Regions from separate parts of the Bradyrhizobium huanghuaihaiense genome, predicted to be linked through region 2. Evidence: riboswitches for the same ligand, from Rfam matches in the RefSeq annotation. Region 2 holds a riboswitch; the other holds the start of a gene.
What was found. A riboswitch is a leader RNA that binds a small molecule or an ion and turns the genes downstream of it on or off. The one in region 2 is predicted to bind glycine.
Positions count from the first base shown of each region.

Region 1: linked by a shared signal. The riboswitch ahead of N2603_RS17225 (D-amino acid dehydrogenase) and the one ahead of gcvT (glycine cleavage system aminomethyltransferase GcvT) in region 2 are both predicted to bind glycine.

Region 1 covers NZ_CP104172.1:3,636,889-3,641,096, forward strand. The annotation lists gene N2603_RS17215 (ABC transporter permease) at 1-262, opposite strand, end outside; gene N2603_RS17220 (ABC transporter permease) at 280-1,221, opposite strand; gene N2603_RS17225 (D-amino acid dehydrogenase) at 1,403-2,704, opposite strand; glycine riboswitch at 2,772-2,877, opposite strand; glycine riboswitch at 2,881-2,985, opposite strand; gene N2603_RS17230 (M20/M25/M40 family metallo-hydrolase) at 3,189-4,208, opposite strand, start outside.
Region 2 covers NZ_CP104172.1:3,475,518-3,479,725, forward strand. The annotation lists gene gcvP (aminomethyl-transferring glycine dehydrogenase) at 1-463, opposite strand, end outside; gene gcvH (glycine cleavage system protein GcvH) at 481-849, opposite strand; gene gcvT (glycine cleavage system aminomethyltransferase GcvT) at 860-2,005, opposite strand; glycine riboswitch at 2,151-2,241, opposite strand; gene alaS (alanine--tRNA ligase) at 2,462-4,208, shown strand, end outside.

The sequences.
Region 1 (4,208 bases), 160 kb from region 2:
AGACCACGCGCGACAACAGGTCGCGTCCGTATGCGTCGGTGCCGAGCAGGAATTGCGCCGAAGCCGGCTTCAATCGCTGCGACGGCGCAAGCTGGATCGGATCATGCGGCGCGATCAGCGGCGCGAGGATCGAGATCACCACGATCAGGGCGAGCAGGAACGTCGCCGTCGCGATGATCGGCGTCGAGGTCAGGAATCCGAAGCGCGGCCGCAGCGGCGACGTGATCGGAATGGACGACTGGGGAAGGGTATCGACCGACATTTGTTCTTGTCCTTGCCTCAGTACCGGATCCGGGGATCGAGCAGGGTATAGGCGACGTCGATGAGAAGATTGACGACGACGTAGATCAGCGACGTCAGCAGGATCATGGCCTGGATCACCGGATAGTCGCGCGCCAGCACCGCATCGACGGTGAGGCGCCCGATGCCGGGGATGTTGAACACGCTCTCGGTGACGACGACGCCGGAGATCAGCAGCGCAAAGCCGGTGCCGATCACGGTGATCACGGGCACGGCGGCATTGCGCAGCGCATGCCGCATCATCACGGCAACCTCGTTGATGCCTTTCGCACGTGCCGTTCGCACGTAATCTTCGCCGAGAACGTCGAGCATCGCCGCGCGCGTCATGCGCGCGATCAGCGCGATGTAGATGAAGGACAGGGCGCAGGTCGGCAGGATCATGCGCTCGAAGAACGGCCCGAAACCGTTGAAGATGCTGCGGAAGCCCTGCACCGGCACCAGGCGCAGATCGATCGCGAAGACCTCGATCAGGACATAGCCGACCACGAACACCGGCACGGAGAAGCCCAGGACCGACAGGCCCATGACGAAGCGGTCGATCCAGGTGCCGTGCTTCCACGCCGCGATCACCCCCAAGGGAACCGCGACGATGACGGCGAGGATGATGGTGCACAGCGCGATCGAGATCGACGGCTCGACGCGCTGGCCGATCATCTTCATCACCGGCAGGTTGGAGATCAGCGATGTTCCGAGGTCGCCGTGCAGCAGCTTGTTCACCCAGGTGATGAACTGCACGATCAGGGGCTCGTTGAGGCCGAGCGATTCGCGGATGCGCTCGAGCCGCTCCGGCGTCGCATTGTCGCCGGCGAGGATCGCGGCGGGATCGCCCGGCGTCAGCCGCAGCAGCAGGAACACGAACAGCGCGACGACGCCCATCACGGGCACCGCGGCCAGAACGCGGCGAATGAGATAACCTAGCATGCACCTATCTCCGGCTGCGGAACTTGTGGGCCCCTGGGGCGCCCGTGGATTCGAACGTGTCTATCATGCGCGCCTGTCACTCGGGCTGGGAAAGCCGGCCGGAGATGCCGGTCTTTCGGGGCAAATTGTGTGCCAAGGGCAGGGCAGTCGCAAGAGGCCGCCGCCCGCCGGCTTCAACCACTCAGGATGCATGACGCAGCTCACGCTCAACCCCAAGTGAAGGAACGGTCGGCGGCGCATTGAGCCCGCGCCAGCCGTCGATGGTCCCGGCGATCATCTGCGCGGTGGCGGCCGACAGGGTCCAGCCGAGATGGCCGTGGCCGGTGTTGAAGAACACGCCCGGAATCCGCCCCGCGCGCACCACCGGCATCATGTTCGGCATCATCGGGCGCAGCCCGGCCCAGGGCACGACGCGCGAGGTCTCGATGGCGGGGAAGTTGCTGCGCACCCAGTCGACCAGCGGCTGCACGCGGTCGGCGCGGATGTCGCGATTGAAGTCGTTGAACTCGGCGGTGCCGGCAACGCGAAAGCGATCGGCACCGAGCCGGCTGGTGACGATCTTGGCGGCTTCGTCGAGCAGGCTCACGGTCGGCGTCGCGTTGCGGCTCTCGGCGGTGTCGAGCTGCACGGTGATCGAGTAGCCCTTCACCGGGTAGACGTTGATGCGATCGTCGAGGAGGGCCGCGAAGTGGCGGCTGGCGACGCCGGCGCAGACCACGACACCGTCCGCCTTCAGCATGCCGCGCGCGGAGGCGAGGGCATCGCTTGCAGCAAGATCGGCCCAGCCGAGCACGAAGCCGCTGCCGGCGCGCGCGATTGAATCGATATTGGCCTCGTGGATGAAGGTCGCGCCGCGCCGCTTGCAGGCGTCCGCCAGCCCGCGGGTGAACTTGTGGATATCGCCGGTCGCATCCGACGGCGTGTAGAAGCCGCCATAATACGCCTTGCGCAGCGTCGGCTCGATCGCGCGGATCTCCTCCGGCGTCACCGGACGGCGATCGAGGCCACCTTCCTGCAACAGCGCGTTGACGCGCAGGCCGGATTCGAAACCCGTCTTGTCGTGATAGATGTGGAGGATGCCGCGGCGCTCGAGATCGAAGTCGATGCCTTCGCGCGCTGCGATCTCGAACAGATGCTTGCGGGCTTCGATCGCGAGCCGCGTGGTCTCGATCGTATTGGCGCGGTAGTTGCCGATGTTGGCGACGAACTCGCTCATCCACGAATATTTGTGCCAGTTCGGCCGCGGGTTCATCAGCAGCGGCGCGTCGCGCCGGAACATCCAGCGCAGGCCTTTCAGGATCGTCGCGGTGCTGTTCCACACTTCGGCATTGCTGGCGGAGAGCTGTCCACCATTGGCGAATGATGTCTCCATCGCGGCATAACGGTGCTTGTCGAGCACCGTCACCTCAAAGCCGCGTTCGAGCAGGGCATAGGCAGTCGTCACGCCGGTGATGCCGGCGCCGATGATGGCGATATGGGTCATGGCAGGTTCGGGGCTCCCGTGAGTTAGGATAGGCTGACCGCCGGCCAAAGGCCGTTGGCGGCGCCCCATCTGTCACGGTTACCTGAGAGCTTGATCCGCTGCGGATCACGCAACGGACTATCCCCTTCGGTGGACGCCACGATTGCCTGAAATCGCGCCGCCTCTCTCCAGATCGTCCTGACGATACGGTCCTTTTGCCTGAGAGTTTCCGGGGCGGTTGCTCCGTCGGCGCCGCAACGAAAGCCGAAAACCTTCGTTGCGATCTCTCCCGCATCGTCGCGTGGACGATCGAGCAGTACGATACGCCTCATTTTTAGACAAGGCTAAATTTAGACCGCGACTGCCAACGCATTGTGCAGTGCGATGTTGTCGCAGTCATTCCGGGGCGCGCGTAGCGCGAACCCGGAATCTCGAGATTCTCAGGTGCGCAATCGCGCACCATAGTTCGATGCTGTCGCATCGCCCCGGAATGACGGCTGCGCCGTCACTCCAGCGTCGCCAGCAATCCCGCCATCAAGCGCCCGCGTTCGACGAGGCTATCGATCTCGATGAACTCCTCGAGCGTGTGGCCGTTGCCGCCGCGCACGCCAAGGCCATCGAGAGTTGGGATTCCCATCGCACCGGTGAAGTTGCCGTCGGAGCCGCCGCCGGAGCTCGCATGCGGTAATTCCGCGCCGAGGGATTTGGCGATGCCGCGCGCCTTCTCGTACAGCGCCATGGTGCCGGCATCCGGCTCCCACACCGGCCGCGTCACGCCGCGGGTGACCTTGAAGGTGACGTCGTTGTTGGTGCCCGAGAGTGCCAGCATCCGCTCGACGCCGCGGTCGAGATCGGCCTGGCGCTTGGCCATCGACAGCGCTTCGCCGGTCGCGGTCGTGGCAACGCAGTTGACCCATTGTCCCCCATGCACGACGCCGACCGAAAAGGTGCAGTCCTCCGTCGTCATCGCGTCGATTGCGAGAATCTGCCGCGCCATTTCGCGGATTGCCGAACGGCCCGCCGACAGCGTCGCGCCGGCGTGGCTCGGCCGTCCCGTCGCCTCGAGATTGAAGCGTGCGATGGCGTAACGTCCGGTGGTGACGCCGTTGTCGGCGCGGCCGGGCTCGGGCACCAGCACGTATTTATTGCGCGCGGCTTCCGCCTCGATGATGTCGCGCGTCGAAGGCGTGCCGACTTCCTCGTCGGGCGTGAACAGCACGGTGATCGGCAGCGGCGTCGTGAACGAGGCGCGCGCCAGCTGCCGGATCGCTTCCAGCGAGAGATAGTTGCCGCCCTTCATGTCGTAGATGCCGGGGCCGTAGCACCTGTTGCCCTCGCGCCGCCATTTCAGCTTCTCGATGGTGCCGACCGGATGGACGGTATCCATGTGACCGGCGATCAGGATTCCCGGCTCGCCCCGTTTCGGATGCGGAAAACGCGCGCGGATCACGCCGCCAAAACCCTGACGGCCGGCGATGCGCTCGATCGTCGCACCCATGATGGCCATATCCCGCGCTGCGATATC
Region 2 (4,208 bases):
CGGCGGTTGCTTCGTCCAGCAGCGAGGCGTTGGCGACGTCGAGCCCCGTGAGGTCGCAGATCATGGTCTGGAAGTTGAACAGCGCCTCCAGCCGGCCCTGGCTGATCTCGGGCTGGTAGGGCGTGTACGCCGTGTACCAGGCCGGGTTCTCCAGAATGTTGCGCTGGATCACCGCGGGCAGGATGGTGCCCGAATAGCCCTGGCCGATCAGCGAGGTGAAGACCTGGTTCTGCGCGGCGAGCTCGGCCATATGCGCGATCGCCTCGGTCTCGCTGAGCGGCTTGCCGAGATCGAGGGGGGATGCCTGCCGGATCGAGGCCGGCAGCGTCTCCGCCATCAACGCGTCGACGCTCTTCGCGCCGACGGCCTCGAGCATTGCGGTGACATCGCGCGCGGAGGGGCCGATGTGGCGGCGGACGAAACTGGCGGCGGTCTCGCCGCTGGATTTACGGTGCGCGGTCATCGCTTGCTCCATCGTCCCTAAGCCGTATGCGCCTTGTAGGCGGCTTCATCCATGAGGCCGCCGAGCTCGCTCTTGTCGGCAATCTTGATCTTGAAGAACCAGGCCGCGCCCTGCGCGTCCGAATTGATCAGCGCCGGCTCGGCGGCCAGCGCCTCGTTGGCCTCGAGCACTTCGCCCGTAACAGGTGCGTAGACGTCGGAGGCGGCCTTCACCGATTCCACGACGGCGGCGGCTTCCGCCTTCTTCAAAGCGCGGCCGACCTTGGGCAATTCGACGAAGACGACGTCGCCGAGCTGCTGCTGTGCGTAGTCGGTGATGCCGACCGTGGCGACGTCGCCGTCGATGGCGAGCCATTCATGATCGGAAGTGTACAGCGTCGTGGTCATTGTCGAGTCCTCAGCGTTTGTAGGTGTTTTTCACGAAGGGCATGGCGGCGACGGCGAGCGGCAGGCGCTGGCCGCGCACCTCGGCGAAGAGTTTTGTGCCGAGCGCGCTCAGGCTCACGGGCACGTAGCCCATCGCCACCGGCGCACTCAGGCTCGGGCCGAACCCGCCAGATGTGACCTTTCCGATGGGCTCGCCGCCCGCGCTGTCGGCAAACAGCAACGCGCCTTCGCGCACCGGTGCGCGGCCCTCGGCGAGCAGGCCGACGCGGCGGCGGGATGCGCCATTGTCGAAATGCGCAAGGATCTTTTCCGCGCCGGGAAAGCCGCCGGCACGGGCGCCGCTGCTGCGGCGGCTCTTCTGCACCGACCATTCCAGCGCGGCCTCGACCGGCGTGGTGACGGTGTCGATGTCGTGGCCGTAGAGGCAGAGCCCGGCTTCCAGCCGCAGGCTGTCGCGGGCGCCAAGGCCGATCGGCAACACGTCCGGATTGTCCAGCAGCATCTTGGCGAGGCGTTCGGCATCGGCAGCGGGAACCGAGATCTCGAACCCGTCCTCGCCGGTGTAGCCGGAGCGGGAGACGAAGCACTTGATGCCGGCGACCTCATGCGGGCCGGCGTCCATGAACTTCATGGCCGGCGCCTCTGCACAGAATTTCGCCAGCACCGCCTCAGCCTTCGGGCCCTGCAGCGCGATCAGCGCGCGGTCGGCAAGCGAATCGATCACGCAGTCATCGGACAGATTCGCGCGCAGATGCGCCTCGTCCTGTTCCTTGCAGGCGGCGTTGACGACCAGGAACAGGTGATCGCCGAAATTGGCGACCATCAGGTCGTCCAGGATGCCGCCGTCCGCATTGGTGAACTGGGCATAGCGCTGCCGCCCCTTGGCGATTGCCACGATGTCCTGTGGCACCAGCCGTTCCAGCGCGCGGGCGGCGTCCTCGATCCTCCCGGATTTCGGCAGCAAGCGGATCTGGCCCATATGGGAGACGTCGAACAGGCCGGCTTGGATGCGGGTATGAAGGTGCTCCTTCAGCACGCCCGCGGGGTACTGCACGGGCATGTCATAGCCCGCGAACGGCACCATCTTGCCGCCCAGGGAGACATGGAGGCTGTGGAGGGGCGTACGTTTCAGAGAGTCTTGGCTGTGCGCTAGCATCTAAGGGGCCCTCGGCGGTTCCCGGGGAGGATTCCCCATGGACACCAGTCGAAGCCCCATCTGTCGCTGTGCCTGAGAGTATTATCCCGTCGGCGGACGCTGGTCCGGGCCTTAAGCCCGTCGGCGCCTCTTTCCAGATGCTGTCAAAGCCACGCGGTCCTTTTGCCTGAGAGTTTCCGGGGCGGTTGCTCCTTCGGCGCCGGCTGCCTAAAGCCGGTCTCTCCCGACGTGGCCGTACGATACAGATGGGTACAGACCACAGGCCAGCCAAGGCTGTCAACGCGACTTCAGCGGCTTTCAACCGGATTGAGCGCCTGCGGCAACCCTCTGATCTCCTTGCACAGTTTCTGGACAGCGAAGCTGGCCTTGTCTAAAAGCGCTTTGGCCCGCAGATATCAGCCTTAATTTCCGGTTTGGACGGCGGCAGCGGGCCCAAGCACACCCGATTGGATGAACATGAGCGGCGTCAACGAGATCAGGTCGACCTTTCTGAACTTCTTTGCCGAGAACGGCCACGAGATCGTGCCGTCCTCGCCACTCGTGCCGCGCAACGACCCGACGTTGATGTTCACCAATGCCGGCATGGTGCAGTTCAAGAACGTCTTTACCGGCGTCGAGAAGCGGCCTTACCAGCGCGCCACCACGTCGCAGAAATGCGTGCGCGCCGGCGGCAAGCACAACGACCTCGACAATGTCGGCTACACCGCGCGCCATCTCACCTTCTTCGAGATGCTCGGTAATTTCTCGTTCGGCGATTACTTCAAGGAGCGCGCGATCGAGCTCGCCTGGAAGCTGATCACCAAGGAGTACGGGCTGAAGAAGGACAAGCTGCTCGTCACGGTCTACCACACCGACGACGAGGCGCACGGGCTCTGGAAGAAGATCGCCGGCTTCTCCGACGACCGCATCATCCGCATCCCGACCTCGGACAATTTCTGGGCGATGGGCGACACCGGGCCGTGCGGCCCGTGCTCGGAGATCTTCATCGATCGCGGCGAGCACATCTGGGGCGGGCCTCCCGGCTCGCCGGAAGAGGATGGCGACCGCTTCCTCGAATTCTGGAATCTCGTGTTCATGCAATACGAGCAGGTGACGAAGGAGGAGCGCGTGGATCTGCCGCGTCCCTCGATCGACACCGGCATGGGCCTGGAGCGCATGGCCTGCGTCCTCCAGGGCGTCGAGAGCGTGTTCGAGACCGACCTGTTCCGCAACCTGATCGATGCGACCGCGTCCGCGCTCGGCAGCGGGCCGCAGGAGCAGACCGCCGGCTCGTTCCGCGTCATCGCCGACCATTTGCGCTCTTCCGCCTTCCTCGTCACCGACGGCGTGCTGCCCTCGAATGAGGGCCGCGGCTATGTGCTGCGCCGGATCATGCGCCGCGCGATGCGCCATGCGCAGCTGCTCGGGGCCAAGGAGCCCCTGATGCATCGCCTGGTGCCGGCGCTGGTGCGCGAGATGGGCCAGGCCTATCCCGACCTGATGCGCGCGGAGAAGCTGATTGAGGAAACGCTGCGGCTGGAAGAGACCCGCTTCCGCAAGACTCTTTCGCGCGGCTTGGCGATCCTCGACGAGAAGAGCGCGGGCCTGAAAAAAGGCGACATGTTCGACGGCGACGTCGCCTTCACGCTGTACGACACCTACGGCTTCCCGCTCGACCTGACGCAGGACGCGCTGAAGTCGCGCGGCATCGGCGTCGACCAGTCCGCCTTCACCGACGCGATGGAGCGCCAGAAGGCCAAGGCGCGCGAGTCCTGGAAGGGCTCGGGGGAGGCTGCCTCCGAGGCGATCTGGTTCCCGCTGCGCGAAAAGCTCGGCGCCACCGAGTTCCTGGGTTACGAGACCGAGAGCGCCGAGGGCGTCGTGTCCGCGCTGGTCAAGGACGGCGCGGAGGTTGCCAGTCTCAAGGCCGGCGAGACGGGCGCGCTCGTGCTGAACCAGACGCCGTTCTACGCGGAGTCCGGCGGCCAGGTCGGCGATACCGGCGTGCTGATCGGTGAGGGCGGCATCAAGTTCCGCGTCACCGACACGCAGAAGAAGCTCGGCGATTTCTTCGTCCACATCGGCACCGTCGAGAGCGGCGAGCTCAAGCTTGGCACCGCGCTGCAGCTCGAGGTCGATCATTCCAGGCGCTCGTCGATCCGCGCGCACCACTCGGCGACGCATCTGATCCATGAGGCGCTGCGCCAGGTGCTCGGCGACCACA